One region of the Pseudoduganella sp. GW821-FHT05F09 genome, then DNA from elsewhere that is predicted to be linked to it. Evidence: predicted binding sites of a transcription regulator. Region 1 holds the regulator's gene; each other region holds the start of a gene.
The links. Region 1 encodes FNR, which switches genes on or off when oxygen is low (the NO sensors DNR and NnrR bind a similar motif). Its sites were predicted from a motif close to TTGATNNNNATCAA; they were not measured.

Region 1 (9,930 bases):
GTCGACCGCGCCGCCTGTCAGGCTGCTGAAATAGTCCGCCTGGGCATGCCGCAGCCGCTCGAAGCGGGTCTCGTCCGCCAGCATGCAGGCCAGCTCGGGCACCGAGCGCAGGTGCTGGTAGAAGCCGTCGACCACCGGCCCGGCGTGCTGCTGCAAGCTGTCGTGGACCTGGCGCAGCAAGAGTGCGTCCTCCGGGCCGAATTCCAGGAAGGCCAGGCGCTGGCGTACCGCGTCCGGCGCCGGCATCATGTCTTCGATCAGCGCGGCAAGGTATTCGGACGTCGTGCGGTTCATTGTTCACCGTTAAGGTTTGTTATATATTCGTTACTGTAATGCAATATATATAAGCGAAACCTTGACATGAATCAAATTGCATCCGAATAGGCACCCGCAAGCAAGGACTCCAGCGCCGGCGCCGGCATGGGCTTGCCGAACAGGTAGCCCTGGTAGGACTGGCAGCCCAGCTGGCCAAGCAAGGCGCATTGCGCGTCCGTCTCCACGCCTTCGGCGATCACGTCCAGATTCAGGCTGCGCGCCATGGCGATTATGGTGCGCACGATGGCCTGGTCGTTGCCGTCGCTGGCCAGGTCGCGCACGAAGGACTGGTCTATCTTGAGCTGGTCCAGCGGCAAACGCTTCAGGTATTGCAGCGAAGAATAGCCGGTGCCGAAGTCGTCCAGTGCGAAGCGCACGCCCATGCCGCGCAGCTGCTGCATGCTGGCGATGGTGTCTTCCATGTTCTCCAGCAGCACGCCCTCGGTCAGCTCCAGCTTCAGCAGTCCCGGATCGACCCCATAGCGCCGCAGCGCCGAATGCACCTGCCCGCAGAAGTCCGGCTGGTGGAACTGGCGCGCGCTGACATTCACCGCCACGGCCAGCTGGCTCATGGCGGGCACGCTCTGCCATGCGCGCAGCTGGGCGCAGGCGCTTTCCAGCACCCACTGCCCCAGCGCCAGGATCTGGCCGCTCTCCTCCGCCAGCGGAATGAAGCGGGCCGGCGACACGGCGCCGCCGTCCGGCTGTATCCAGCGTATCAGCGCTTCGGCGCCGAGCGGGTGCTTCAAGTGGTCCACCTGCACCTGGTAGTACAGCTCGAACTGCTGGGTATCGATGGCGTGGCGCAGCTCCTGCTCCAGTCGCGCGCGCTCGCTGATGCTGTCCTGCATGCTCTGGTCGAAAAAGCGCATGCCGTTGCGGCCGGCTTCCTTGGCCTGGTACATGGCGATGTCGGCCTGCATCAGCACCTCCTCCGGCTTCTGGCGCAGGCCCGCGTGGAACAGCGTAATGCCTATGCTGGGCGTGCTGTGGCATTGGTGCGCACCCAGCGTGTAAGGCAGGTTCAGCGCGGCGGCGAGCTTGGCGGCCAGCGCCTCGCTGCGGGCGGCGGCCTCGCGCGGCTGCGTGCTCAGGCCCTCGATCAGCACCACGAACTCGTCGCCGCCCAGGCGCGCCACGGTGTCGCCCTGGCGCAGGCAGGCGTGCAGGCGCGCGGCGGCCTGCTGCAGCAGCAAGTCGCCTTTGCTGTGGCCCAGGGTTTCGTTGATGGTTTTAAAGTTGTCCAGGTCGATCAGCATCAGCGCGCCGCAATGGCCGCCGGTGTAGGCCGCCGGCAGCGCCTGCGCCAGCCGCTCCTCCAGCATGCGCCGGTTCGGCAAATGCGTGAGCGGGTCGTAGAAGGCCAGGTTCTTGATCTCGTCGCTGGCCGCCTTGCTCAGCGTGATGTCGCTCAGCGAGGCGACGTAGTGCGTGACGGCGCCGCCGGCGTCGCGCACGGCGGCGATGTTCAGCAGCTCCGGATAGACTTCGCCGTTCTTGCGGCGGTTCCAGATCTCGCCCTGCCAGCGCCCGTGCACGCCGATGGCGGACCACATGGCGCGGTAAAACTCGGCGTCGTGGCGGCCGGAACTGAGCACGCAGGGCTTGCGTCCCACCACTTCCGCGCTGGTGTAGCCGGTGATGCGGGTAAACGACTGGTTCACCTGCAGGATGACGCCGGCGGCGTCCGTCACCATCATGCCTTCCGGAGAATCAAAGGCGATGGCGGCGATGCGCAGCTCCGCCTCCGACTGGCGGCGCGCAGTGATATCCGTGTGCGCCACCACGGCGCCGCGCCATTCCGCTTCCAGCGGTGTGGCGCAGATCCGGAACCAGCGCTCGCCCTCCTCGGTCTGCAGGCGGTATTCCGTTTCGAAGCAGGCGGTGTCGCCCGCCAGCACCGAAGCTATGCCCTCGTGCGCCATCATGCTCTGGCTTGCCGCGTGCCTGCCGGCGTGCGCGTGCCAGGCCCGGTTCACCGCCAGGGTGCTCCCATCCGGGCCGAGCACGGCGATCTCGTCGGGCAAGGCATCCAGCAAAGCGCGGGCCGCCAGGCTGTAACCGGGATCTATCTCATTCATGTGGACTCCAGTACCAAAACATTCCCGCAAGGATACTGATTATGGGCAACAGATTTATTGATCTGGATCAAATTTGGCGGGCTGGCGGCGGCGCGGGCACGGCCAGGGACTATGGGATTTTTGATATGGATCAAAGGAATTGCGTGGAGCGCTTGCTATGCTGAGGCTTCAAGTATGAAAGGTTTCTTGCCATAATGAATCACTCGTCACTCCCTCCAGCCACTTGCGCCAATTGCCACTGGCGCGCCCTGTGCCTGCCCTCCGGCCTGGCCGGCGGTGCGCTGGATGAATTTGAGCGCGCGGTATCGCAGCGGCGGGCGGTGGCGCGCCACGAGCGCGTGGAAACCGGCGGCGCACCGTTCGGCCAGCTGCACGCGGTGCTGAGCGGCCAGTTCAAGCTGCAGCGCGCCGCGCCGGACGGCGGCGTGCAGGTGCTGGGCTTCGCCATGCCGGGCGACCTGCTGGGCCTGGACGCCATTGGCCCCGGCCGCTACGGCAGCGACGCCGTCGCCCTGTCGGACAGCGTAATCTGCGCCATCCCCTACCCCGGCCTGGAAACGCTGATGGCGCAGCAGCCCGTGCTGGCGCGGCGGTTGTCCCATCTGCTGAGCGCCAGCCTGGCGCAGCGCCAGGAGCAAATGCTGTTCCTGGGGAATGCGCGCGCCCCGCAGCGGCTGGCGCGGCTGCTGCTGGACCTGGGCGGCCGCTACGGCGAGCGCGGCGGGTCCGCCACCTCCTTCCAGCTGTGCATGTCGCGCGAGGACCTGGCCGCCTATCTGGCGCTGACGGTGGAAAGCGTGAGCCGGCTGCTGTCCATGTTCAAGCAAAACGGCCTGCTGGCCGTGAGCAACCGCGCCATCGAGCTGCGCGACACGGCCGGCCTGCGCGCCGTGGCCGCCGCACCAGCCTACGGCGCCGTCTGAACCATACAAGGAGATTTCATGTTCAAGCACATCCTCGTGCCGGTAGACGGCTCGCCCGCGTCGCAGGTGTCGCTACGTTCGGCGCTGGACATGGCGGCCGGCTACGGCGCCAGCATCACGGCGGTGCACGTGCTGCCGGACGACCACGCGTTCAGCCACCGGCCAGCCGCAGCGCATCCGCCGCAAGAGAAAGCTCCAAGCGACAGCACGGCCCAGGGCCAGGCCCTGCTGGCCGCCGTGAGCGAGGCGGCGCACGCCAGGCAGGTGCCCTGCTACACGGTGCTAGCGCGCGGCGACCGTCCGCACCGCAAGATACTGGAAACGGCGCACGCGCGCGGCTGCGACCTGATCGCCATGGCCTGCCACGGCCAGCTCGGCCTGAAAGGCGTGCTGCTGGGCAGCCAGACGCAAAAGGTGCTGGTGCACAGCCCGGTGCCGGTGCTGGTGTTCCGCGCCGAGTGAGCGCTCAGATCATGCCGTGTTCCAGCGCGTAGCGGGTCAGCTCGGCGTTGCTGGCCATGCCCATCTTGTCCAGGATGCGGGTGCGGTAGGTGGTCACGGTGTTCGGGCTCAGGTGCAGCAGTTCGCCGATGCGCACCAGCGCCTCGCCGGCGGCGATCAGCTTGAACACTTCCAGCTCGCGGTCCGACAGCGCTTCGTGGTCGCCCGCCCCGCCGCCGCCCACCAGCGTGGCCAGCTTTTCCACCAGCGCCGGGCTCACGTGCTTGCCGCCCGCCGCCGCCTTGCGCACCGCCTCCACCAGCGTGGCGGTGGGCGCGTCCTTGGTCAGATAGCCGGCCGCGCCCAGCTTCAGCGCGCGCACCGCGTAGATTTCCTCCGAATAGGTGCTTAGTATCAGCACCGCCATGCGCGGGCATTCGGCGCGCAGCATCTTCAGCAGTTCCAGGCCGTTCTTGCCCGGCATGGTGATATCCACCAGCGCCACGTCGAACTGCTGCTCGGCCACGCGCTGCATGGCCTCCTGCGCGTTGCCCGCCTCGCCCGTCACGGCGATGCCGCTGGCCGTGCCCAGCATCAGCCGCACGCCGTTGCGCGCGATCGCATGGTCGTCCACCAGCAGGACGGTGATCTCGTCATGCGCCATTTTTACTCTCCTCCAGCGGCAGGCGCAGCGTCAGCACGGTGCCGTCCGGGCCGCCCATGATGGCCAGCTGGCCGCCGAAACTGCGGCTGCGTTCGTGCATGCCCAATATGCCCCAGGACTCCCGGCTCAGCAGCCCGTCGGCCGCGATGCCCTTGCCATTGTCGCTTACCGTCAGCCGCAGCGTGTCCGCTTCGCAGCTCACTGCTATCGTCGCCTGCGTGGCCTGCGCGTGGCGCACCACATTGGTCAGCGCCTCCTGCACGATGCGGAACAGCATGGTGCTGCGGTCCGCGTCCAGTTCCAGCGCAGCGGCCTGCGCATCGATACGGCACACGCAACGCAGGCCTGCCCGCAGCGCCACCTGGTCCGCATACCATTCCAGCGCGGCCCACACGCCCAGCTGGTCCAGCACGCTGGGGCGCAGGTCGGTAATCACGCGGCGCACGGTTTCGATGGCGCTCTGCACCAGGTCCGCCGTATCCGCCAGCAGCGGCTCGGGCGTGCTGCCCGCCGCCACCGCCCGCTCCTGCGCCACCAGGACGTAGGCGCGGATGCCGGTCAGCAGCCCGCCCAGTTCGTCGTGGATTTCCTGCGCAATGCGCTTGCGTTCTTCTTCCTTGATGCGTTCCTGGTGCGCGCCCAGGCGGCGCAGCTCGTCCTGCGACTGGCGCAGTGCCTGCAGCAGCTGCTGGGACTTCTGCTCGGCCAGCTTGCGCTCGGTAATGTCGCGTACCAGGCCGGTGTACATGCGCTTGCCGCCCAGCGTCATCTCGGCCACCGACAGGTCCATGGGGAAGACGCTGCCGTCGCGCCGCAGGCCCTGCACTTCGCGGCCCTTGCCGATTATGCGTTTTTCGCCGGTGGCGCGGTAGTGGGACAGGTAGCCGTCGTGCGCGCTGCGGTGCGGCTCCGGCATCAGCATATTGATATTGCGGCCCGCCACTTCCGCCTCCCGGTAGCCGAACATGCGCTCGGCGGCGGGGTTAAGGCGCTCCAGCATGCCGTTTTCGTCGATGGTGATGATGGCGTCCACCGCCGTCTCGAACACGGCGCGCATGCGCGCTTCGCTCTCCTGGAGCGCCTGCTCGGCGGCCTTGCGGGCGCTGATGTCGTGGATGGTGGCCATCACCATGGTCTGGCCGTCCGGGCTGCGCAGCGGCGACAGGCTGACTTCGACCGGGAATTCGCGTCCCTCCCGGTGGCGGCCGGACAACTGCGCGCCGGCGCCCATGGCGCGCGGGCGCGGCTCGGCGCTGTAGCCTTCGCGCAGCGCCTGGTGGCCGTGCCGGAAGCGTTCGGGTATCAGCGTCTCCACCGGCAGGCCCTGCAACTGCTCCTGCGTGTAGCCGAACAGCGCTTCCAGGGCCGGATTGGCGAGCGCAATGGCGCCGCCGCGGTCGACGATGAGGACGGGGTCGGTGGCGGCAGCCAGTAGCCAGGCCAGGCTTTGGTCGGCGATGGGGGGATTTTGCATGCCGCAATCATACGAGGGATGCACGCCCCGGTAAAGCCTCGGCGCCCGTGCGGCGCGGCCGCCCGCAGTCAGGCGGCCTGCTGCTCCGGCGCCAGACGGCCGGAGGCCAGGTCCTGCAGGCCGGCCAGGTCGAGTATGCGCAGGTCGCGGTTGTTCAGGCTGATCCAGCCAGCCTTGCGGAAACGCGCCAGCAGGCGGCTGATGCTCTCGATGGTCAGGCCCAGGTAGCCGCCGATGTCCTCGCGCGACATGCGCAGCTGGAAGCTTGCAGGAGAGAAGCCGCGCGCCGCGTAGCGGGCGCCCAGCGAAGTCAGCATCAAGGCCAGGCGCTGTTCGGCGCGCATATTGCCCAAAAATAGGGCAACAGCCTGCTCGCGCTGGATCTCGCGCGCCATGACGCGGTGGAACTGGTGCATCAGCTCGGGTACTTGCGCCACCAGTTCCTGCAGGCGGTTGAAGGGGATTTCGCACACTTCGCTGTCTTCCAGCGCCACCGCGCTGCAGCTGTGCTGGCCGGTGCCTATCGCTTCCATGCCGAGCAGGTCGCCGGCCATGTGGAAACCGGTAATCTGCTGTTCGCCGCGCTGGTTCACCTGCGCGGTCTTGAAATGCCCCAGGCGCACCGCGTACAGGCTGCCGAAACCCTGCCCCATGCTGAACAGCTGCTCGTCGCGCTGCACCTTGCGGCGGCGCGAGATGATCTGCTCCAGGCGGTGCATCGATTCCTCGTCCAGGCCCTGCGGCAGGCACAGGCGGTTGAAGCTGCACAGGCCGCAGCGCGGCTGGGGCTGCGGCCGCGCTGGGTTGGAGGATGCGATGTGGATGGTGGCGGTGGTCATGGTCGGCTCCGGTGCATGGGCTGCGCTGTCGATGCGGACAGTATCGCGTGCACCGGGCCTGGGCGGTATCGGGTATTCCGGCCAGTTGCTGTAGGGGATCCCCTACAATCCGGCTCAGAAGGTGATTTTCAGGGCCGACGGTGCCCCGGCCAAGGCGCCGGGAGCGCTGGAAATGCCCTCCACGGTCAGGCCTTCCTGGGTCTGGCGGAACGGCAGCGCGCCGTCGCGGCCCAGCTGTTCCACGCCCTTCACCTTGCCCGCGCCCGGGCCGAGCACGCGCAGCACCACCGAGCCGTCGCGCGGCGCGCCGATGGCGTAGACCGCCGCCCCCTTGGCCGTGAAGCGCCACGATTCCTCGCCGAACTGCTTCCAGGGCCGGGTGCCGTAGATGGCCTCGCCATTGGTGTCCAGCCAGGCGCCCACGTCCAGCAAGGTGCGCTGCTGCTCCTCGGGGATGGTGCCGTCCGCCTTGGGCGAGAGGTTGAGCAGGTAGAAGCCGCCCTTGCTCGCCGTGTCCACCAGGCGGCCGATAATGGCGGCGCCGCCGGCCACCTTCATGCCGTTGGTGTAGCCCCAGGTGCTGCCTATGGTGTCGTCCACCATCCACGGGCCGGGGCGGATGTCGGCCGGCGAACGCACGCCTATTTTTTCAAAGTCGATGATGGAGCCGACCTGCCTGGCGTCGTCATTGCTGGGCGCGTAGGCAACGAACTTGGTGCTGATCGAGACTTCCTTGTTCCAGGCCTGGGCGCGGTTGTAGTAATAGGCCGCCAAGCGCAGCTTGAGCGGGTCCAGCACGCGCAGATTGACGCCGTTGTCGAACCACAGGATGTCGGGCTGGTACTGGTCGATCAGCTCCAGGTTGCGGTTCACCCAGTCGGTGAGGAAGCGCTCCATGGCGGGCTGGCTGCGGTCGGCCACGTTGTAGAACGCGGCCCACTCCGGGTCGTACAGGTCGGCCTTGGCCGCTTTCAGGCGGGCTTCCAGCGCTGGCGGGGGATTGATGAAGGTGAAATTCTCCACCCCGTGGTTGGATACGCCGAACTTCATGCCCTCCTTGCGCACGGCGGCCGCCAGTTCGCCGATCAGGTCGCGCTTCGGTCCCATGCGCTTGGCGTTGAACGGCGTGACCCGGCTGTCCCACAGTGCGAAATTGTCGTGGTGCTGGGCGGACGGCATGACAAAACGGGCGCCGGCCCGGCGGAACAGCGTGGCCCACTGCGCCGCGTCGAACTTCTCCTGCTTGAACTTGGGGATGAAGTCCTTGTAGCCGAAGCGTTCCGGCGGGCCGAAGTTGGCGGTGTGCCAGGCCAGGTCGGCGCCGTACATATGCTTTTCATACCATTCGTTGTGGTAGGCCGGCACCGCGTACACGCCCCAGTGCATGAAGATGCCGAACTTGGCGTCCTCGAACCAGGCCGGGGTGCGGTAGTTCTTGCGGATAGACTCCCAGTCCGCGGCGTAGGGGCCGGGCGGCAGCGGCGTAGCGACGGCGGCGTCCGCAGCCGCCACGGTGGCCGGGGTGGCGGGCGGTCCCATCACGCCGTAGTCATACAGCTTGGACTCCGGCACGCCGCCCCGGTCCGGCTTGGGCAAGGGGCCGGCATCCGCACCGGTCAGGATGGACGCGAGGACGGCAAGAGTTAAACCGGACAGCAATGGCGCGCGCAGCATGATTGGCCCCCGTAATTATAAAAATGACGGCTAGCGTATCGCGCGGGCACGTTTCGCGCACGTTTCGCTTTGTATCACTCATAAACATGATTAGATTGCGCCAGCCGTTGACACTGGCGTGACGACTATCGATACTCGGAAGCCATCCTAATCAGACCTATAACAATATCCCCATGGCAGTCATCACCGAGATTGAAGACCTGCGCCTGCAGGCCAAGCGGCGCGTCGCGAAAGCTATTTTTGGCTACGTCGATTCCGGCTCCTACACCCAGGGCACCATGCGCGCCAACAAAAGCGACCTGGAAGCCATCCATCTGCGCCAGCGCGTGGCCGTGAATGTGGACCAGCGCAACACGGCCACCACGCTGGCCGGGCAGGACGCGTCCATGCCGGTGGCGCTCGCGCCGGTGGGCCTGACGGGCCTGAACTACGGCGACGGCGAGATCCTGGCGGCCCAGGCGGCCGAGGAATTCGGCGTGCCCTTCACGCTCACCACCATGAGCATCTGCTCCATCGAGGACGTGGCGGCGGCCACCACCAAGCCGTTCTGGTTCCAGCTTTACGTGATGCGCGACCGCGCCTTCGCCGCCGACCTGATCGCGCGCGCCAAGGCGGCCAAATGCTCGGCGCTGGTGCTCACGCTGGACCTGCAGATCTTGGGCCAGCGCCACGCGGACCTGCGCAACGGGCTTACCGTGCCGCCGCGCCCCACCCTGTCCAATATCGCGGACATGCTGAGCAAGCCGTCGTGGTGCGCCAGCGTCCTGCTGGGCAAGCGCAAGACCTTCGGCAACCTGGACGGCCACGTCAAGGGCGCGCAAGGCCTGTCCACGCTGATGGCCTGGGTGGGCCAGCAGTTCGACCCCACGCTGAACTGGGACGACGTGGAGTGGATACGCAAGCAATGGGGCGGCAAGCTGATTTTGAAGGGCATCCTGGATCCGGAAGACGCCAAGATGGCGGCCCGCACCGGCGCCGATGCGCTGGTGGTCAGCAACCACGGCGGCCGCCAGCTGGACGGCGCCATGAGCTCCATCCGCGCCCTGCCCGGCGTGCTGGAGGCGGTGCAGGCGGAGAATCCGAACATGGAAGTGTGGATGGACGGTGGCATCCGCTCGGGCCAGGACATCCTGAAAGCCTGCGCCATGGGCGCGCGCGGCGTGATGGCGGGCCGCAGCTACATCTACGGCCTGGGCGCCATGGGCAAGCCGGGCGTGAGCCTGGCGCTGGAGATCATGCGCAAGGAACTGGACGTGTCGATGGCGCTGTCCGGCATCCGCGACATCCGCGACGCCAACCGTTCGCACATCGTGCTGCCCAAGCACTGGTAAATCACTGGTAAAGACCAACAGGACCTCCATGCACACCTACCGCACCGCTGGCATTGCAGCGTCCCTGGCACTGGCGCTGAGCGCCGGCGCTGCGGCCGCCCCGGCTCAAATCGCAGGCAAGCAGCTTGAAAACCTGGACCGTGGCGTGCTCGCCATCGCTGCGAATGGCGGCGTCTTCGTCAGCTGGC
Region 2 (9,930 bases), on a different contig from region 1:
CAAATCAGGATATGGGGCGGGCGCGGTGGACCGCGACCTGCGCGGCGGCAAGGCGGCCCCGCTGGCTGCCGGCGGCGGCGCGCTGCAGGCGAAAATCGAGGAAGCCTTCAGCAAGGCGGTGGCGCGCAAATGGCACGATCCGGCCACGATACAGGAAATCTCCACGCCGTCCGACCGCGTGCGGGTCTACAAAATGACGACGGGCAGCGGCACGGTCTGCATCTCGATACCGGACCCCAGCATGGAGAAGACCTACAAATACACCATCACCAACTGCCCGCGCGAGGACCGGCGGGGCACGGTCAGCCCCGCCGTCGCCAAGCCGCAGCGTACTCAGCCGTAGTCGGCTTCCAGCTCGGAACCGGCGTAGTTTTCCAGTTCGGCGAACAGGGTCTTCATGGCCGTGCGGCCGGGGATGTGCTGCAGCACCGTGCAGCTGGCGCGGTACACCGAGATGCGGTCCAGCAGCACCGGGTGGTGCTGCACCGGCACCTTGGCCACCAGCGCAGCCCAGCCCGCCTCGAAGTCCGGCTTGGCTTTGCGCACCGCCTTCACGAAGCGCTCGAACTCCTTCTGGCCGGTGCGCGCGACGATGCGGCCGCCGCCCTCCACCGCGAAGATGATGGCCAGCGCGATCACACCCTCGGCGTTCAAGTCGGTGTCCGTCACCGGGCCGGCGTCGTGGTGGCGGCGCAGCCAGCCCGCCAGGCGCACGATGGCCTGCACTTCCTTGCGCTGCTTGAGCAGCACATGGTAGCGCTCATGGCCGTTCCAGTTCTGGTTCGGATCGGCCAGGCACAGGTCCACGAACAGGTCGCGCAGGCGGCGCTGCGTGTAGACCGGGTCCTGGTCGTATTCGCCCACCAGCGAGTCCTCCGGCATGGCGGCCAGTTCCTTGACGTGGCGGAAGCCGGCCTGGAAGGCCGCCTCGGCGCCGTTGTCGACCAAGAAATCCAGCGCCGCTTCGTCGCTGTCCACGCCCAGCACCAGTTCCAGCCCCAGCGACACCCCGCCCACCGCCAGCTGCAGCGCGCGGGCGATGCCGTCGGCGGTGCGGTCGTTGGTGAACTTTTCAGCCACCATGGCGGTGATGCCGGTCAGCTCGTCGGCCAGGATCACGGCCGCGTCCGGGCGGTCGTCGCCCGGCAGCAGCTGGATGGCGCGCACCAGGCGCGGCAGGCTTTCCTTGACTAATGCCGGCAGCATCAGGAGAAGATCCCCGTGCCCATGGAGCGGCGGGTGCTGGCCGCTTTCGGCGCGCTGCGGGTGCTCGGCACTTGCTTGCGCAGGCGGTACAGCAGTTCCTTGGTGCTGCGCTGCAGGAACTTCGGTTCCTCGTCCGGGTCGTCGCTGAACTCGGCGTCGGCCAGGTCGGCGCTGTGGCGGAAGTCCGGGAACAGCTCGAACAGCGCGCGGTCCCAGCCGTCTTCGCTGGCTTGCGCCAGCGCCACGGCCAGCGGCACGATGTCGTTGTCGGCCGAGGTCAGGCCGCTCACGTAGGGGCCTTTCGAGATGATCTCGCCGGCCACTTCCAGGATCTCCTTGGGCGCCATCGAGAACAGCACGGCGAAGGCGGTGCAGCCGTGGTCGGTGGCCGACGCGGCTTGCAGCAGTTCCTGGCGGCGCGCCTCGTCCTCGGTGGAGAACACCACGCCGTGGATGTGGGCGAACAGCTGCTCGGCCAGGCGTTCCGGGTCGTCCTCGATCAGGTCGTCCGGGAAGGTGGCGGCGAAGAAGGCCAGGCTGTCGGCCCAGGCCTTGGGCGGCACCAGCAGCGTCGCCAGCGACATCTTGCCGCCGTCAAAGCCGGCCAGGTGCAGCGCGGTCACTTGCGGCGGGATGCTGCTCAGCACTTCGGCCACCGCGTAGTCGCCGAACTGGTCGGCCGCTTCGGCGAAGGCCTGCTCGGCATGGCCCAGCGAGCCGGCCAGCACCAGCTCGGTTACTTGCTTGCTCAGGGCGGGAAGATTTGCATCGGACATTAGCGGTCTCCTTCCTGGTCGAACATCTGCGCGAAATCGTCGGTCGCTTCGCCGGCTTCATCGTAGCCGTCTTCGTCGTCGCCGTCATCGTTGGCGGCCAGCTGGTCGAGCGAGGTGTCTTCCTCGTCCCACAGGCGCGGGTGCTTGTGCAGGCAGGCCGTGATAATGGCCTGGCGGCCGATTTCCGGGAAATTCTGCTCGATCGCGGCCAGCATCTTCGCCGGTTCGCCTTCCGGGCACTCGGCCAGCGCGAACACGCGCGCCGGGTCGCCGTCGTCGTATTCCTGGGCTTCGGCCAGCACCGCCTTGGGGTTGGCGAACTTGATCACATCCACCAGCGCGAAAGCCATCATGTTCACGTCTTCGATGCCGCCGCCGCTGGCGTATTCCGACATCAGCGCGTCAACCATCATTTTGTAGTTCTTGCGGTCCGGCGGGTCGCCCAGGATGCCTTCGATCTGGCCTTCCAGTTCGCGCGACTGGTAGGCGAATTCGTGGTGTACTTTTCTCATTGTTTACTCTTTTCCAATTACTCTGCGGGCAGGGTCACGCCGTGCAGGCCGAACACGGAACGCCACAGCTGGTAGGCTTCGGCTTCCGGGTCGATGATGATGCGGTGGTTGACGCTCTGGTTGTATTCTTCGCGTTTGACCGGGTCCGACAGGATCTCGTAGGCCTTGGTGATGGCCTTGAAGCGCACTTCCGCACCGGGGGCGGAGTTGCGGTCCGGGTGGTAGCGCATGGCCAGCGACCGGTAAACCTTCTTGATTTCCTCGTCAGAGGCATTAGGCGCCACACCCAGCACGTTGTATAAATTTTCCATTTGGGAAACTCCGTAAGGGTTGTATGCCAAGCTGTAAAGACGAATTATCCTATAGAAAAGCGTTCGCCGTCCCGCTGCGCCGCTGGTGTACGGTAAAATGCCTGGGATCTGTCCCCTTTTCCCTGCCGCTTACATGAGCAACGACAAAAAAAATACCGCCCCTGCCGCACCGGCGCTGCCGTCCAATTTTCTGCGCGCCATCATCGAGTCCGACCTCGCCTCCGGCGCGCACGCGCGTGAAGGCCTGCCCAGCGTGATCACCCGCTTCCCGCCGGAGCCGAACGGCTACCTGCACGTGGGCCACGCCAAGTCGATCTGCCTGAACTTCGGCCTGGCGCGCGACTACAATGGCCGCTGCCACCTGCGTTTCGACGACACCAATCCTGAGAAAGAAGAACAGGAATACGTCGACACCATCAAGGACAGCGTGCAGTGGCTCGGGTTCAGCTGGGACTGGCAAGGCCCGTCCGGCGTGGAGCACCATCTGCACCACGCGTCCGACTACTTCGACCAGCTCTACACCATGGCCGAATACCTGATCGAGCAGGGCTACGCCTACGTGGACAGCCAGAGCGCCGACGACATGGCGGCCAACCGCGGCAACTTCAGCACGCCGGGCAAGAACTCGCCCTTCCGCGACCGTCCGCGCGCCGAGTCGCTGCAGATGTTCCGCGACATGAAGGCCGGCAAATACGCGAACGGCGAGCACATCCTGCGCGCCAAGATCAGCGAAGACGCGATGTCCTCGCCGAACATGAATATGCGCGATCCGGCCATCTACCGCATCCGCCATGAACACCACGTGCGCACCGGCGACGCCTGGTGCATCTACCCGATGTACGACTACACGCACCCGATTTCGGACGCGCTGGAAAACATCACGCACTCGGTCTGCACGCTGGAGTTCCAGGACCACCGTCCCTTCTACGACTGGCTGCTGGCCACGCTGTCGGCCGGCGGCTTCTTCAAGATGCCGGTGCCGAAACAGTACGAATTCTCGCGCCTGAACCTGACCTATGTGATCACCTCCAAGCGCAAGCTGCGCCAGCTGGTGGACGAAAAAGTGGTGACCGGCTGGGACGATCCGCGCATGCCCACCATCGTCGGCCTGCGCCGCCGCGGCTACACGCCGGAAGCCATCCAGCTGTTCTGCGAGCGCATCGGCGTGACCAAGTCGGACGGCTGGATCGACATGAGCACGCTGGAAGGCTGCCTGCGCGAAGACCTGGACCCGAAAGCGCCGCGCGCCACCGCCGTGCTGCGCCCGCTCAAGCTCATCGTTGAAAACTATCCTGAAGGCCAGAGCGAAGAGTGCACCTCGCCGGTCCACCCGCACCATCCGGAAATGGGCTTGCGCACCTTCCCGTTCACGCGCGAGCTGTGGATCGAAGAGGAAGACTTTATGGAAGCGCCGAGCAAGGGCTACTTCCGCTACTACCCGCCGGTCGGCGACCAGCCCGGCTCGCGCGTGCGCCTGCGCCACGGCTTCGTGACCGAGTGCACCGGCTACGACAAGGACGAGAACGGCAAAGTAACCGCCGTGCGCGTGAAATACTTTGAAGACAGCAAATCCGGCACCCCGGGTTCGGACACCTACAAGGTCAAGGGCAATATCCATTGGGTTTCCGCCGCCACCGCGCTGGAGGCCGAAGTGCGCCTGTACGACCGCCTGTTCACCGACCCGCAGCCGGACGCCGGCGGCAAGGACTTCCTGGCCGCGCTGAACCCGAACGCGCTGGAAACCGTCACCGCCTACCTGGAACCGGGCATGCGCGACGCCGCCGCCGACCAGCGCTTCCAGTTCGAACGCCACGGCTACTTTGTCGCGGACAGAGTCGACAGCCTGCCCGGCAAACCGGTGTTCAACCGCATTGTGACGCTGAAAGACAGCTGGTCTGCAAAATAGATACCAACTGCATACCTGTTTAGATTAAACCGCCTTCGGGCGGTTTTTTTTTGTGCGTTGCGCAACAGCGCGGCCCAATTGCAAGAAAAGATACTTGACGGAATCAATTAGCAATCTATATATTAAATTAACTTTTTACAAAGCAACATCGGGAACATGCGCGCCTTCATCGCAAGAAAAAAATTGTTCTCCCCCAGCCAGCCATTGTGGTGGACAGGGCTGCTGCTGTCCCTGGGCGTGGGCGCGGTGCTGCACGGCTTCACGTCCAACTCGCTGCAAGCCGAAGCGAGCGAGCGCTTCCGCACGCAGGCGCGCAGCAGCCAATTTAACATTGCCACCGCCATCAAAGCCTATACCGACGTGCTGCGCGGCACGGCCAGCTACTTCCAGGCGGTCGACAGCATTACACGCGACAATTTCCACCGCTACGTGCAGGGCCTGGACCTGGGCCACAACTTCCCCGCCATCGTCAGCATCAATTTCGCCCAGCATGTGCCGGCCAGCCAGCGCGCCGCGTTCGAGCAGTATGTGCGCCGCACCTCGCGTCCCGGCCTGGACGGCTACCCGGAGCTGGCGCTCAAGCCCACCACCAGCCAGGCCGACGCGGCCATCCTGTCGCTGATCGAGCCCATCGCCGGCCTGGAGGCCAAGTTCGGCGTCGATATCGCGGCGCGGCCCGCCGTGGCCGAGTCGCTGGCGCAGTCGCGCGATACCGGCATGCTGAGCGCGTCGGGCCTGCCCATCGGTTTCGACAGCCTGCCCAACCGCCAGGCGCTGGCCATGCGGCTGCCGGTGTACCGCCCCGACCTGCCGATCAACACGGTCGCGGAGCGGCGCGCCGCCTACCTCGGTTCGGTGGGCATAGGCTTCAGCGTGCACCGGCTGGTGTCCGAGGCGCTGGCGGAGATCCCGGTGCGCAACGCGCGCCTGACGCTGCGCGACGTCAGCGAAGGCAGTCCCACCGCCGCCACGCTGCTGTACGACAGCGCCGACGCAGGCGCCGCCGGCAGCGGCAGCGAACGCATGATCACCTGCGTACTGCCGATCGACTTCAACGGCCGCCAATGGGAGGCCACCTTCACTGCGCCCATGAGTTCGCTGTACTCGCGGGTGGACGCCCTGCTGCCGTGGCTGGCGCTGCTGACCGGTTTCGCCGGCACCATGCTGATGTACGCGCTGTTCCACACGCTGTCCTCGTCGCGCCTGCGCGCCATCCGCATGGCCAAGGACATGACGCGCGAGCTGCGCGAAAGCCAGGCCAAGCTGCAGCTGTCGCACCACAAGCTGCGCCGCCTGGCCGCGCACGCCGAGCAGATCAAGGAGGAGGAGCGCAAGCGCATCGCGCGCGAGATCCATGACGACCTGGGCCAGAACCTGCTGGCGCTGCGCATCGAGGCGGACGTGCTGACCACCCGCACCAGCCACCGCCATTCGCGCCTGCACGAGCGCGCGCGCTGCACGCTGGCGCAGATCGACCACACCATCAAGAGCGTGCGCCAGATCATCAACGACCTGCGGCCCAATGTGCTGGACCTGGGCCTGAGCGCCGCCGTCGAGTGGCAGATCGACCAGTTCCGACAGCGCAGCGGCATCGTGTGCGAGCTGATCGAACACGGTGCCGACATAGACCACGGCATCGACGACAAATGCGCGATCGCCTATTTCCGCATCTTGCAAGAGTCCCTCAGCAACATCCTGCAGCACGCCAACGCCAGCATGGTCAGGGTGGAGCTGCGGCGCCAGGACGGCGTGCTCAGCATGAGCATCAGCGACAACGGCGTAGGGCTGCACGACCGCAGCCGCAACAAGTTCGGCTCCTTCGGCCTGGTCGGCATCGAAGAGCGCGTCAGCATCCTCGGCGGCAGTTGCAGCATAGGCGGCAGTCCCAACGCCGGCACCACCATCCTCATTACCGTCCCCGTCCCCCACATCACGTCCCCTTACCCGCACCGCCTCGGCGCCGTCTGAGCTGCGTCTAGGACAATTCTGTTGCGATTAGGAATTTACTGACGATAGCTTGCGATTTATCAAGAATGGGCCGGGGCAACTGGTCAAAAATCGTTCCTGCAGCACCCCATCCATCACGTTGAAAGGAACGAGCACATGAATGCGAACGACGACCTCAAGGCTATCGCGGCACTGGATCTGGAACCGATCAAGGTCAAACTGATGCACCAGGAATCCGGCGAAGGCTGGACGCTGGAACGTGCCAATGCCATCGAATTCGAATACCGGCGCTTCCTGATCCTGATGAAAAAATTCCCACAGGAACAAACCGCACCGCTGGTGGACGTCGACACCTTCTGGCACTACCACATCCTCGATACCATGAAATACGCGGCCGACTGCGAAGCGGTGTTCGGCTACTTCCTGCACCACTTCCCCTATATCGGCCTGCGCGGCGAAGACGACGTGGAAGCCCACCACCGCGTGGGCGAGCGCATGAAGGAACTGTACGAAGCCACCTTCGGCGAGGCCTATGTGCACGGCGCGGCCAACCAGGCGGCGTTTTCGGGCGTGGCAAGCCAGGCCGCCTTCTCCGGCGCCGCCGCCAAGACGGCATTCTCGGGCGTGGCCACCAAGACCGCGTTCTCGGGCGTAGCCACCAAGGCAGCCTTCTCCGGCGTGGCCGCGAATACCGCATTTTCCGGCGCGGCCGCCAAGGCCGGGTTCTACAAGGAACGTCCGCGCCTGCCCGCCAGCGCCTGATTTACTAGTAAATTGATAGTGTCGCGGGGACAGCACAGTCCCCGCGCACGATAGAAAAACATCACTTGCATTCAGCAATAGCTTGCCTATACTAGGATTCGTTGATCTGCATCAACACTCGTTCCCAGCTCCGAACGATCCTGCACCGGCCGCTTCGGCCCAAACCACCGCGTGCCCCCCCCTACCCATTCGTCACTCAGTAAAGGATGTCACTCATGATTTCTGCTGAACGCTTCCAAGCCATTGCCGACCTCGATCTGGAACCGATCAAAGTCAAACTGATGCATGAAGAATCCGGCGAGGGCTGGTCGCTGCAAAAAGCCAACGCCGTCGAATTCGAATACCGCCGCTTCCTGTACCTGATGAAGACCTTCCCGCAGGAACAGACCGCGCCGCTGATGGACGTGGACACCTTCTGGCACTACCACATCCTGGACACGATGAAATACGCGACGGACTGCCAGGCCGTGTTCGGCTACTTCCTGCACCACTTCCCCTACATCGGCCTGCGCGGCGAAGACGACGTGGAAGCCCACCACCGGGTGGGCGAGCGCATGAAGGAACTGTACGAAGCCACCTTCGGCGAGGATTACGTGCGCGCCGAAACCGCCTACTCCGGTGCGACTGCGGTAGCCTACTCGGGCGCAACCCAGCAAGCCAAAACCGCCTACTCCGGCGCCACGGCGGTGGCCTATTCGGGCGCCACGGCGCAGCCAGCGAAGACCGCCTACTCCGGCGCGACGGTCGCCTACTCCGGCGCCACCACCCAGCAGGCCAAGACAGCCTACTCGGGCGCCACGGTCGCCTATTCCGGCGCAACCACCCAGCAGGCCAAGACCGCCTACTCGGGCGCCACCGTCGCCTATTCCGGCGCCACGGTAGCCTACTCCGGCGCGGTCCAGAAGCAAGCCCAGCCGGCCGCATCGTCCAGCGAAATGTACTCGGTGCGCCCGCGCATCACGCCGGCAGCGTAATTCCGGCGCAGTAATGAAAATGGCCCCCGCCTGTTGCCAGGCGGGGGCCATTGCATTTTTGCGTGCCGCTTATCAGGCAGCCATCATCTCGCGCAGTTCACGAATGCTGAAATCGCTGATTTCATGCATGCGGATCAGGATGGTGGCGCCGATAGGCAGCGTGTTGTGGCGGATTTTGCTGATTACGGGCGGGGCCACTTCCAGGGCGCGCGACAGCGCCGCATCGTTCTTGAGCTGCAATTTTTCAATAATTGCGTCGAGGACCCGGTTCGGGTTGTAAGTTGCCGAAGCAGTAATTTCTTTAAGAGACGTCATCGGATTCGTTCAGGTTCGGGTCGTCTTCTTGGAAAAAAAACGACACATTGACAAAATATTTACCGGAAAAGTACGGGATGGACACTAGCCTACATAGGTCACTTGCTATGTTTTATAGCATCTAGGCCGTATGATACACGCTTTTATTGCCCAAAGGCCAATCCAGCACGAAAAAAGTGAGAATTAGAGAGAATCTTTCCCTGCTTACTGTGCTAGAAAATGTTAAACGTACTTTTCGGGGCAGACATAGTCAATGAGCAACCCTGTACCCGGCGGCCAGGAACAGCCACTCCACGGTCAGCAAGGCGCTGAGCTGGGCGATATTTCCGGGGAGCACAAAGGTGAACTGCGGGGAAGGAAAAACCGGACAGAGCGTGAGGCTGGCGCCGCCATCGAGATCATTGCCGTATTGCCAACACCACCCCAGCTGCCTGCGGATTTCGTCCGGCGCCGGCGGCGGCCGCTGGGCCTGGCAACGCTGCATCATATAAGCGCGGACTTGTTCTTTGCTGGGGTGCGGGACGGGCTGCATGGCGTCTCCTGCCAAACTCTTATCTATTTATTATCTGCCTATTTGCTTACAACTGCCTTTCAGTTGGCGCCAGCTGTTGTAAGCAGTCCACAACCCGTTCATAGCGCAAACGAACGCCCAGCTCGCTTTTCAGGCGCGCATTGCGCATGCGGCGCGACTCGGACATGAAGGACAGCAAGGCCGGCGTGACCACCGCCGCCAGCTCGGCGCGCGGCAGACGCGGCGGGCGCGGCAGGCGGAAGGCGTCCGCCACGGCGTCGAAATAGGCCGCCATTTTCATGTCGCTGTCGTCCACCGCGTGGTAGACCCGGTTCGGCGCGCCCCGGAACAGCGTGCGCGCGATGATGCGCGCCAGGTCGTCCGCGTGGATATGGTTGGTGTACACGTCGTCCTGCTCGGTCAGCGCCGGCGTGCCCAGCTCCAAGCGCTTGAGCGGCAGCCGGTCGGCCGCGTAAATGCCGGGCACGCGCAGGATGGACAAGGTGGCGCCGCTGCGCAGCGCCCAGCGCCGCAGCACCCGCTCCGCGTCCACCCGGCGCCGCGCGCGCGCATTGTGCGGCGCCACCGGACGGCTTTCGTCGAACCAGGCGCCGCCGCAATCGCCGTAAACACCGGTGGTGCTAATGTAAACCACGCGTCCGGCCTCGGGTAAAATGGCGGTCACATTGCGGCTGCGGCTGTCGCGCAGG
Region 3 (9,930 bases), on a different contig from region 1:
GCGCCGCTGTCGCCCGAGACCGTCAAGCTGCTGCGCGCGGCCCAGCCCGAGGTGGCCGCGCACGGGGCGTCCGCAGCGCAAAATCCCGTCCAGCTGGGCGGCGCCGCCACGCCCGAGCAGTACGTGGCCGCCTTCGAGGCGCTGCTGCGCGAGCCGCAGGTGGACGCGGTGCTGCTGATCCATGCGCCCGCCACCGGCGTGGACGCCAGCCGTATCGCCGCGCTGCTGGCGCCGCTGGCGCGCGGCTCGGGCAAGAACGTGCTGTCGTGCTGGCTGGGCGGGGCCTCGGTGGCCGGGGCACGCCGCGTGTTCGCCGAGGCCGGCCTGCCGAGCTACGACACGCCCGAGCAGGCCGTGCGCGGCTTCATGCAGATGGCGCAATACCGCCGCAACCAGGAATTGCTGATGGAGGTGCCGGGCCAGTTTCCGCCGGGCAGCAAGCCGGAACGCGCCGCCGCGCGCGCCGTCATCGCCGCCGCCATGGCCGAGGGGCGCCAGGTGCTGGCGCCGGAGGAAACGCGCGCCGTGCTGGGCGCTTACGGCATCCGCATGGCGGAGCCGGACAGCGCGCCGCCGCACAGCGACGAGCTTGCCATCGGCGTGCATGACGATCCCTCGTTCGGCCCGGTGATCAGCCTGGCGCCGGGCGGCGCGGCCGGCGCCCGCGCCCGCGCGGAGGCCCGCGTGATCGGCCTGCCGCCGCTCAACATGGTGCTGGCGCGCGACTTGCTTGAGCGCTCAGGGCTGGGCGACGGCGACGCCGTCTGCCACACGCTGATACAGGTGTCCGACCTGGTGGCCGATACCTGCGAACTGGCCAGCCTGGCTATCGATCCGCTGCTGGCTGGACGGGACGGCGGCGTGCTGGCGCTGGACGCGCGCATTACGCTGGGCGCGCCGCGCGCCAGCTACCGGCTGGCCATTCGCGCCTATCCGCAGGAGCTGGAGCAGGAAGTGCAGTGGCAGGGCGGGCCGCTGACGCTGCGCCCGATCCGGCCGGAGGACGCGCCGCAGCATGTCGAATTTTTTGCCAGGATAGATCCGGACGACGTGCGCCTGCGTTTCTTTTCCGCCATGCGCGAACTGCAGCCGGCGCAGCTGGCGCGGCTCACGCAAATCGACTACGACCGGGCCATGGCCTTTATCGCCACCCGCATCGGTAGTGGGGGCAAGCCCGAAACACTAGGGGTAGTAAGGGCTGTTGCAGACCCCGACAATCAGCACGCCGAATTCGCTATTTTGGTGCGTTCGGACTTGAAGGGAAAGGGCCTAGGCGCTATTCTGTTTCAAAAGCTGGTCGAATATTTCCGCAGCCGAGGCACTGCGGCGATAGTCGGCGAAGCGTTGTCTGAAAATGGCGGTGTCCAGCAGCTGGTCCGGCGCTTCGGCGGCACGGTCAGCCCGTCGCTGGAGCCAGGGATGGCCAATTTGCTGCTCAAGCTGCAAGCCTGAGGCAACCCGGATTACCAAGCTCTAATAACGGGACAGTTTGTGCTAGATCAAAGTCCCGGTCGTCGCGTTTATTTACACTTTTACTTCCGCCTCGTCGCATTGTGTGATTTCAGCTTGGAGTAAGAATGTTAACGGCCACCTACACCTTGGTTGCTCTGTCCGTCGAGCAAGCCAACATACGCGTCAGTTTGCTTTCGTTCCAAAAATACGTGCAGTCCACCCTGCTGCGCCAGAACAGCCTGACCTTGTCGCAGCTGGAATTCGCCTGCGAATCGCTGAACCGGCTGTACCAGGCTTGCCATTGGCGCAAGATCGAGATGTATCTGATCCCGGCCATCCGCCAGGCCACCGAGCAGGCCAACCAGCTGCTGGAAGAGCTGAACCGCCTCAATGACGTGGCGCTGGGCGTGATCCGTTCCTTGCAGCAGCAGGTTTCCGAGTCGAAAGACGAGTCGGAGCAGCGCGTGCAGGAAATCTGCTCCGGCATCGACGCTTTCTGCGAGTCGCTGCTGCAGCGCCTGGACAAGGAGGAGAAGGAGCTGTTCGCCGTGGCGCGCACCGTCATCGGTGGCGAGGCCTGGTTCGCCATCGCCAACCAGTTCCTGCTGCACGACGCCAACGTGGCCGAAGCGCGCCGCTGCAAGGGCGGCCAGCTGCACCTGGTGCCGGCGCCGGAGGCCAAGCCGCGCGCCGCGCAGGGGCGTCACAGCGGCGCGGATGCGCGCGAAGATGCGCTGCTGCCGGCGCTGGCGGTGCTGCCCATCGTGATGCCGGACGAGGACCTGGACCCGAATATCGCGGTCTCCGAACTGGTGCGTCCGCGCCGCCAGCGGCCGCTCAGCCGCGCGCTGGCGGACTAGCAAATAAATAGGGGGCAAAGCATTTGGCGTTCCTTTGCTATCATGGTGGTTTTGAGACAGCGATAGCCCATCATGTTCGAATTCCTCTTCAAGCGCCCCGGCGATGCACCCAACGGCCAGCCGGCCGACGCCGGGCAAGCTTCCGCTGCCGTGGCTGCGTCCGTGCAAGCTGAGCAGACCGCATCGCGCCGCGCCGCGCAGGCCGAGCGCGCCAAGGCGCTGGCCGAGGACGAGGCTGCCGCTGTCGAACTGATCTTGCAGAGCGAATTTGCCGACGTGCGGCTGGCTGCGGCCGCGCACGTGGTGTCGCAGCCAGCGCTGGAGAAGGTGCAGCAGGCCATGCGCAACACCGACCGCCGCGTGGCCAAGCTGATGCAGTCGCGCCTGGACGCGATCCGCCACCAGCAGGCCGAGCAGCGCCAGGCCTTGGCGGCCATCGCCAACGCGCGCAAACTGCTGGCCGACGAAAAACTCACGCCCAACCAGGTTGCCGAGCTGGACCGCTTGTGGAAGGTGATCGCCGCCACGCCGGAGCTGGCCGAGGAATTCAGCGGCGTGCGCGGCGCGCTGGGGCAGCGCCTGGAAGACCAGGTCAATCTGCAGCGCGCCGCGCTCGATGCGCTGGCCGCCGTGCGCCGCGTGGCGGCGGGCCAGGCGGACGCAGCCGAACTCGATGCGCTGGCCGGGGAACACGCCAAACACATGGCCGCGTCCGAAAAAGGCGCTTTGCCGCGCAATCTGCTGGGCGATTTTGAAACCGCCATGAGCGAGGCGCGCGCCAAGCTGGCAGCGCAGACTGGCGCGGCGGCAGCCGCCGCATCCGCATCCGCATCCGGCTCCGCCGGTGATGATGCCAGCGCGGCGCAAGCCGCTGCCGGCGGCAATGCTGCGGACGGCGCCGTTGCCAAGCAAGAGGCTGCCAACAGCGGCGCCCATACCGGCGCGGCCGGGGGCGATCCGGCGGAGATTGCGGGCGAGCAGGGCGCAAAGCCGCACGGCTCCGCCAAGCCGGCCGAACCGCGCCCGGCCAAACAGCGCGAGCTGTCGCCCGCCGCGCAGGAAGCCGCGCGCGAGGCCAACAAGCGCTTCATGGCCGCGCTGGACGCCATGGAGGCGGCGCTGGCCGAAGGCCAGCTGCACATCGCCAACGATCATGACAAAGTCCTTAAGGAAACCAAGACCGGCCGCCTGAGCACCGCCCAGGCCGACCGCCTGGCGCATGTGCGCGCCGACCTGAAGCGCCTGGGCGACTGGGCGCGCTGGGGCGGCAACGTTTCTCGCGAGGAACTGGTCAAGGCCGTGGAAGACCTCAAGGGCCAGCAGCTGGCCATGGCCGAGCTGGCCAAGAAAGTGGGCAGCATGCGCGAGCGCTGGAAAGCGCTGGACGTGGTCTCCGGCGCGGCCCCGAAAGGCCTGTGGGAGCGTTTCGACAGCGCCTGCACCGCCGCCTACGCGCCCGCCGCCGCCCATTTCAAGCACCTGGCCGACGAACGCCACACCAACGCCGCCAAGGGGCAGGCGCTGATCGCCGAGGTCGAGGCGCTGCAAGCCAAGTCCGCCGCCGGCGAACCCGACTTCAAGGCCCTGGCCGCCGCGTCGCAGCGCTTGCGCCAGGCCTGGGGCCGCCTGGGCGCCATCGACCGCAAGGAAAAGAAAAAGCTGGACACCGCTTTCGGCAAGGCCATGGACGCCATGCTGGCGCCGCTGGAGAACCAGCGCAGCATCGAAGTGGCTTGCCGCGAGCAGCTGATCGAGGAAACCGCCAAGCTCAACCCGTCCGACCGCCACACGCTGGACACGCTGCGCATCCTGCAGGAACGCTGGCAGGAGCACGCCAAGGCGCTGCCGCTGGAGCGCAAGCAGGAGCAAGCGCTGTGGCAGCGCTTCCGCGCCGCCTGCGACGCCATTTTCGCCGCCCGCAAGGAATCGGCCCACGCCGCCGACCACGAGCGCCGCGCCCATCTGCACGCCCGCGAGGCGATATGTGCGCAGCTGGAGCAAGCCACTTTCAGCGGCGACGACAAGGCCCAGCAGGCCGCCATCGCCAAGGCCCTGCGCGACGCCGCCAGCGCCTGGCACGCGTCCGGCCACGTGCCGCGCGCCAGCGAGCCCAAGATCGAGGCGCGCTACAAGGCCGCCGTGGCCGCCGTCCAGGCGCAGGGCGACGCCATCCGCAAACGCGCCGGCGCGGCCCAGGCCAACGCACTGCGCGACAAGCTGCGCCTGGCCCAGGCGCTGGAAACCGAGCTGGCCGGCGCCAACGGCGCCGGCGTGGATGCCGCCGGCTGGGACGAGCGCTGGAAAGCCTTGCCCGCGCTGGCCAATGAATACGAACGCGCGCTGCACACCCGTTTCGCCTCCGCGCTGTCCGCGTCGGCGGAGGAGGGCAAGCGCAGCGCCTATGCAGCCCAGCTGGAGGCGTCCCGCGCCAGGCTGCTGCAGGAAGTGCTGCGCCTGGAGATCGTGGCCGGCGTGGACAGCGGCGCCGAGTTTGCGCGCGAACGCCTGAAAATGCAGGTCGAAGTGCTGCAATCGTCGCTCAAGTCCGGCCAGAAGCCGATGACGCAAGCGGCCCAGTTCCTGCAACTGTGCGCCATGCCCGCGCTGGCGGACGCGCGCACCGCCACCCGCATTGAGCAGCTGTTCCGCCGCATAGGCGCGGAGGCGAAATGAAGCAGGTCCGGGTGCAGGCGGAGGACTTCGATGCCGCCGCCGAAGTGGCGCAGCTGCGCGCCGGAAACGCCAAGGTGGGCGGCATCGTCACCTTTGTGGGCACCGTGCGCGACCTGAATGAAGGCGCGGACGTGGCGGAAATGGAGCTCGAGCACTATCCGGGCATGACGGAGCAGTCGATCGAGGCCATTATCGAACAGGCCAAGGCGCGCTGGCCCATCTACGGCGCGCTGGTGATCCACCGCATCGGCCAGCTCAAGCCGACCGAGCAGATCGTGCTGGTGGCGGTCACGTCGGCCCATCGCGGCGAGGCCTTCGCCGCCTGCGAGTTCATTATCGACTTCCTCAAGACCGAAGCGCCGTTCTGGAAGAAAGAGCAGACCCCCGACGGCGCCCGCTGGGTCGACGCCCGCGTCAGCGACGACGCCGCCTTGAAGAAATGGACGGTTTCTTGATGTAGATCAGAATGCTCTCCTTGAAAACCGCTTGCGCAGCCCAATTTGCACAGTAGACCAATTCAGGAGCATTCGACATGCGGCAAGACAAACTCACCACCAAACTTCAGGAAGCCCTGGCCGACGCGCAAAGCTTGGCCGTGGGCAATGACAACCCCTATATCGAACCGGTGCACCTGCTGGTCGCCCTGGTCAACCAGGACGACGGCAGCGCGCGCTCGCTGCTGCAGCGCGCCGGCGTCAACGTCAACGGCCTGACCAACGCGCTGAAATCCTCGCTGGAGCGCCTGCCCAAGGTGTCCGGCACCAGCGGCGACGTGCAGGTCAGCCGCGAGCTGATGGGCGTGCTCAACCTGGCCGACAAGGAAGCGCAGAAGCGCGGCGACCAGTTCGTGTCCAGCGAAATGATCCTGCTGGCGCTGGCCGACGACAAGTCGGACGCCGGCAAGCTGGCGCGCGAGGGCGGCCTGACCCGCAAGGCGCTGGAAGCGGCGATCGACACCGTGCGCGGCGGCGGCAAGGTGGACTCGCAGGAAGCCGAAGGCCAGCGCGAGGCGCTGAAAAAATACACGCTGGACCTCACCGAGCGCGCCCGCGCCGGCAAGCTGGACCCGGTGATCGGCCGCGATGATGAAATCCGCCGCGCCATCCAGGTGCTGCAGCGCCGCACCAAGAACAATCCCGTGCTGATCGGCGAACCAGGCGTGGGCAAGACCGCCATCGTCGAAGGCCTGGCGCAGCGCATCGTCAACAACGAAGTGCCCGATTCGCTGCGCGGCAAGCGCGTGCTGTCGCTGGACATGGCGGCCCTGCTGGCGGGCGCCAAATACCGCGGCGAGTTCGAGGAGCGCCTGAAATCGGTGCTGAAGGAACTGGCCATGGACGAAGGCCAGACCATCGTCTTCATCGACGAGCTGCACACTATGGTGGGCGCGGGCAAGGCCGAAGGCGCCATGGACGCGGGCAATATGCTCAAGCCTGCGCTGGCGCGCGGCGAGCTGCACTGCGTGGGCGCGACCACGCTGGACGAATACCGCAAATACATCGAGAAGGACGCCGCGCTGGAGCGCCGCTTCCAGAAAATCCTGGTCGACGAGCCGACCGTGGAGGCCACCATCGCCATCCTGCGCGGCTTGCAGGACAAGTACGAGCTGCACCACAAGGTTGCCATCACCGACGCGGCCATCATCGCGGCGGCCGAGCTGTCGCACCGCTACATCACGGACCGCTTCCTGCCCGACAAGGCGATTGACCTGATCGACGAGGCGGCCTCCAAGATCAAGATCGAGATCGACTCCAAGCCGGAGGTGATGGACAAGCTGGAACGCCGCCTGATCCAGCTGAAGATCGAGAAGGAAGCCGTCAAGAAGGAAAAGGACGAGGCCTCGCGCCGCCGCCTGGACCTGATCGACGAGGAAATCGTCAAGCTGCAGCGCGAGTACAACGACTTCGAGGAAATCCTGAAGGCCGAGAAGGCCAATGTGCAGGGCACCACGCACATCAAGGAGGAAATCGAGCGCATCAAGCAGCAGATGGAGGAAGCCACGCGCGCCTCCAACTGGCAGCGCGTGTCCGAGCTCCAGTACGGCAAGCTGCCGGAGCTGGAGTCGCAGCTCAAGCAGGCCGAAACGGCAGGCGCCGCGCCGGACAGCGCGGACAAGCCCAAGCTGCTGCGCACCCAGGTGGGCGCGGAGGAAATCGCCGAAGTGGTGTCGCGCGCAACCGGCATTCCCGTGTCGCGCATGATGACGGGCGAGCGCGAGAAGCTGCTGCACATTGAGGAGAAGCTGCACGAGCGCGTGGTGGGCCAGGACGAGGCCATCAACGCGGTGGCGGACGCCATCCGCCGTTCGCGCGCGGGCCTGGGCGATCCCAACCGCCCATACGGCTCCTTCATGTTCCTCGGCCCCACCGGCGTGGGCAAGACCGAGCTGACCAAGGCGCTGGCGTCCTTCCTGTTCGACACCGAGGAATCGCTGATCCGCCTGGACATGAGCGAGTTCATGGAGAAGCATTCGGTGGCCCGCCTGATCGGCGCGCCGCCCGGCTACGTGGGCTACGACGAGGGCGGCTATCTGACCGAAGCGGTGCGCCGCAAGCCTTACAGCGTGATCCTGCTGGACGAGGTGGAGAAGGCGCACCACGACGTGTTCAACGTGCTGCTGCAGGTGCTGGACGACGGCCGCATGACCGACGGCCAGGGCCGCACGGTGGACTTCAAGAACACCGTCATCATCATGACGTCGAATCTCGGTTCGCAGAAGATCCAGTCCATGGAGGATTCCGATCCTGCGCTGGTGAAGCTGTCGGTGATGGCCGAGGTGCGCTCGCACTTCCGTCCGGAGTTCATCAACCGTATCGACGAGATCGTGGTGTTCCACGGCCTGGACGAGAAGAACATCGGTTCCATCGCCAAGATCCAGCTGCACATCCTGGAACAGCGCCTGGCGCGCATGGACATGGCGCTGGTGGTGAGCGACGCGGCGCTGCAGAAGATCGCAGAGGCGGGCTACGATCCAGTGTACGGCGCGCGGCCGCTGAAGCGCGCCATCCAGCAGCAGATCGAAAATCCGCTGTCGCGTTTGATACTGGAAGGCCGCTTCGGTCCGAAAGACACCATCCGCGTCGACGAACGCAACGGCGCGCTGGTCTTCGAAGCCGAAGCCGCCTAGCCGGCTTCCCGCTCCCCAAAATCCTCCACCTCATAGCGGTCCAGAAAACGCCTCGGCTCACGCCGGGGCAGGCCGCTGTCCGCCATCGCGAAGCGCAGCCGGTCCGCCTCCAGCTGCTCTATCGTGCGCCGCACGTAGGCGCCGAGCGACTGCCGCGTGGTGCATTTCTGCCACATCGGATAGCGTCCGCTGACGCGGTAGCCGTCCAGGTATTCAATCTCAAAATCGCACTCGAAATAATCCTGCGGCCCGGTGGCCCAGCTGCGCAGCAGTTTGTCGGCAGACACGAAGGAGCCCAGTACCGCCGTCACATGGGCGCGCTCCTGGTGGATGCGGATTTTGGCGATTCCTACTTTTTCGTCATAGTGCATGGCATGCTCGCGAAGGTCAGTGCCGCATTTCGCCGTCAACCTGGCGCCACAGATGCAGCGGGTTGGCGTCCTGCAGCGCGGCGGGCAGCAGGCTGGGTGGAACATCTAGATAAAACACGGGACGCAGAAAGCGCGCCATCGCCTGCGCGGCGGTGGCGCCGCTGAACACCGGCATGGAGGTGAAGCTGTTCACATTCACATGGCGCGCCATGCGTTCGAGCTGCGGCATCAGGCGCGCGGCCAGGGCGCTGTCGCCGCTGTCCATGTGCAGGCTCGCCACCAGCTGCGGGCCGAGCCGCGCGGCCACCGCCATCAGCTCATCGGGGCAGGCGCAGCGCAGCAGCAGCCCGGCGGGACCGGGACGGTCCTCCGCCAGCGTGGGCGCGGCCAGCAGGCTGCAAGCTTCCGCCTCGGCGAATACGGCGCGCGCCAGGGGCAGGTCCTGCGCCTGGCCTTCGTCTTCGCCCTTGCCCTCGGCCAGCAAGTCCACATGCCCGCTGCGCAGCAGCCGTTCGACCGTGCCGGCGTGAACCTGCCGCGCACCGCCGGCCAGCGCCACCGGCGGCAGGGCCTGTACGCCGTCGATGATGGTCTCCCGCAAATCGATATAGCCGTCGCCCTCTATCGCCACCACCATGCCGGGCTTGAACTGGCGGTGCCCGGTGCAGGGGCTGAAGTGCATCAGCAACTGCTGGCCCAGGTGCTCGGCGCGCGCATTGAGCGCGTGCGGCAGGATGAACACGGGATTGCTGCTGGCCGTCTCCAGCAGCACCGGCACCGGCTCGCTGCGGTCCAGGCTGCGCCGCATCAGCGCCATGCCTTCGGCGCGGTTGCCGGAGAAGGTGGCGGCCTTCACGTCGGGATGGCAGAGCAGTGCGCCGGCGCTGGCGGCGCTTGGCGCCACCAGGCTGTACACGCCTTGCGGCAAGCCGCTGGCCCGCACCGCCGCGGCGATGGCATCGGCCAGCAGCGCGCAGGTGCGCGGGTGGCTGGCGCTGCCGCGCACCAGGACCGGGCAGCCGGCGGCCAGCGCGGACAGCGCATCGGCCGCCGCCGCCGCATACACCGGCGCGGCGCAGTCCAGGCCGGTGCCCAGCACCGCCACCGGTCCCAGCGCAATATTCTGCATGCGCTGGCCGGGCGGCGCGGTTTCTATGGCCGCCCCCAGCCAGAGATGGCGGCGCAGCACCGCGCTGCAGGCGCGTAGTTGTTGTAGCAATGCATCATGTTCTATGGCAATAGCGGAAGGGCTGGCGCCCAGTTCGGCGGCGGCGCTGGCGGCCACGGCCTCGCGCGCGCTGCCGACATGCTGCGAGATCAGGTCCAGCAGGCGGCAACGCTCCTCCACGCTGCTGTGGCGCAGCGCCTCGGCGGCTTCATCGGCGCGGCGCGCTGCCGTGTCCAGGCTGGTCCAGGCGAACTGCGGCAGCGGGACGGCGGAGGTGTT

Region 2: the regulator FNR is predicted to act here: its motif matches at 7,522-7,535, upstream of AC07S4_RS06755 (glycine-rich domain-containing protein).
Region 3: the regulator FNR is predicted to act here: its motif matches at 1,490-1,503, upstream of AC07S4_RS23560 (hemerythrin domain-containing protein).

Annotation. Positions count from the first base shown of each region.
Region 1 is NZ_JBWKSD010000001.1:1,075,733-1,085,662, reverse strand. Features, by position in the region: gene AC07S4_RS04580 (EAL domain-containing protein) at 1-294, opposite strand, end outside; gene AC07S4_RS04575 (putative bifunctional diguanylate cyclase/phosphodiesterase) at 366-2,396, opposite strand; gene AC07S4_RS04570 (helix-turn-helix domain-containing protein) at 2,591-3,319, shown strand; gene AC07S4_RS04565 (universal stress protein) at 3,338-3,781, shown strand; gene AC07S4_RS04560 (response regulator) at 3,786-4,424, opposite strand; gene AC07S4_RS04555 (PAS domain-containing sensor histidine kinase) at 4,414-5,898, opposite strand; gene fnr (fumarate/nitrate reduction transcriptional regulator Fnr) at 5,967-6,737, opposite strand; gene AC07S4_RS04545 (alpha-L-fucosidase) at 6,852-8,411, opposite strand; gene AC07S4_RS04540 (alpha-hydroxy acid oxidase) at 8,585-9,742, shown strand; gene AC07S4_RS04535 (rhamnogalacturonan lyase) at 9,771-9,930, shown strand, end outside.
Region 2 is NZ_JBWKSD010000002.1:339,408-349,337, forward strand. Features, by position in the region: gene AC07S4_RS06715 (hypothetical protein) at 1-343, shown strand, start outside; gene AC07S4_RS06720 (hypothetical protein) at 334-1,206, opposite strand; gene AC07S4_RS06725 (hypothetical protein) at 1,206-1,982, opposite strand; gene AC07S4_RS06730 (hypothetical protein) at 1,982-2,494, opposite strand; gene AC07S4_RS06735 (DnaJ domain-containing protein) at 2,512-2,805, opposite strand; gene AC07S4_RS06740 (glutamine--tRNA ligase/YqeY domain fusion protein) at 2,939-4,711, shown strand; gene AC07S4_RS06745 (CHASE domain-containing protein) at 4,895-6,679, shown strand; gene AC07S4_RS06750 (glycine-rich domain-containing protein) at 6,815-7,420, shown strand; gene AC07S4_RS06755 (glycine-rich domain-containing protein) at 7,636-8,394, shown strand; gene AC07S4_RS06760 (hypothetical protein) at 8,467-8,709, opposite strand; gene AC07S4_RS06765 (hypothetical protein) at 8,960-9,241, opposite strand; gene AC07S4_RS06770 (SDR family oxidoreductase) at 9,288-9,930, opposite strand, start outside.
Region 3 is NZ_JBWKSD010000008.1:32,972-42,901, reverse strand. Features, by position in the region: gene AC07S4_RS23565 (bifunctional acetate--CoA ligase family protein/GNAT family N-acetyltransferase) at 1-1,452, shown strand, start outside; gene AC07S4_RS23560 (hemerythrin domain-containing protein) at 1,578-2,312, shown strand; gene AC07S4_RS23555 (DUF349 domain-containing protein) at 2,385-4,985, shown strand; gene moaE (molybdopterin synthase catalytic subunit MoaE) at 4,982-5,440, shown strand; gene clpB (ATP-dependent chaperone ClpB) at 5,518-8,112, shown strand; gene AC07S4_RS23540 (hypothetical protein) at 8,109-8,483, opposite strand; gene AC07S4_RS23535 (aldehyde dehydrogenase family protein) at 8,500-9,930, opposite strand, start outside.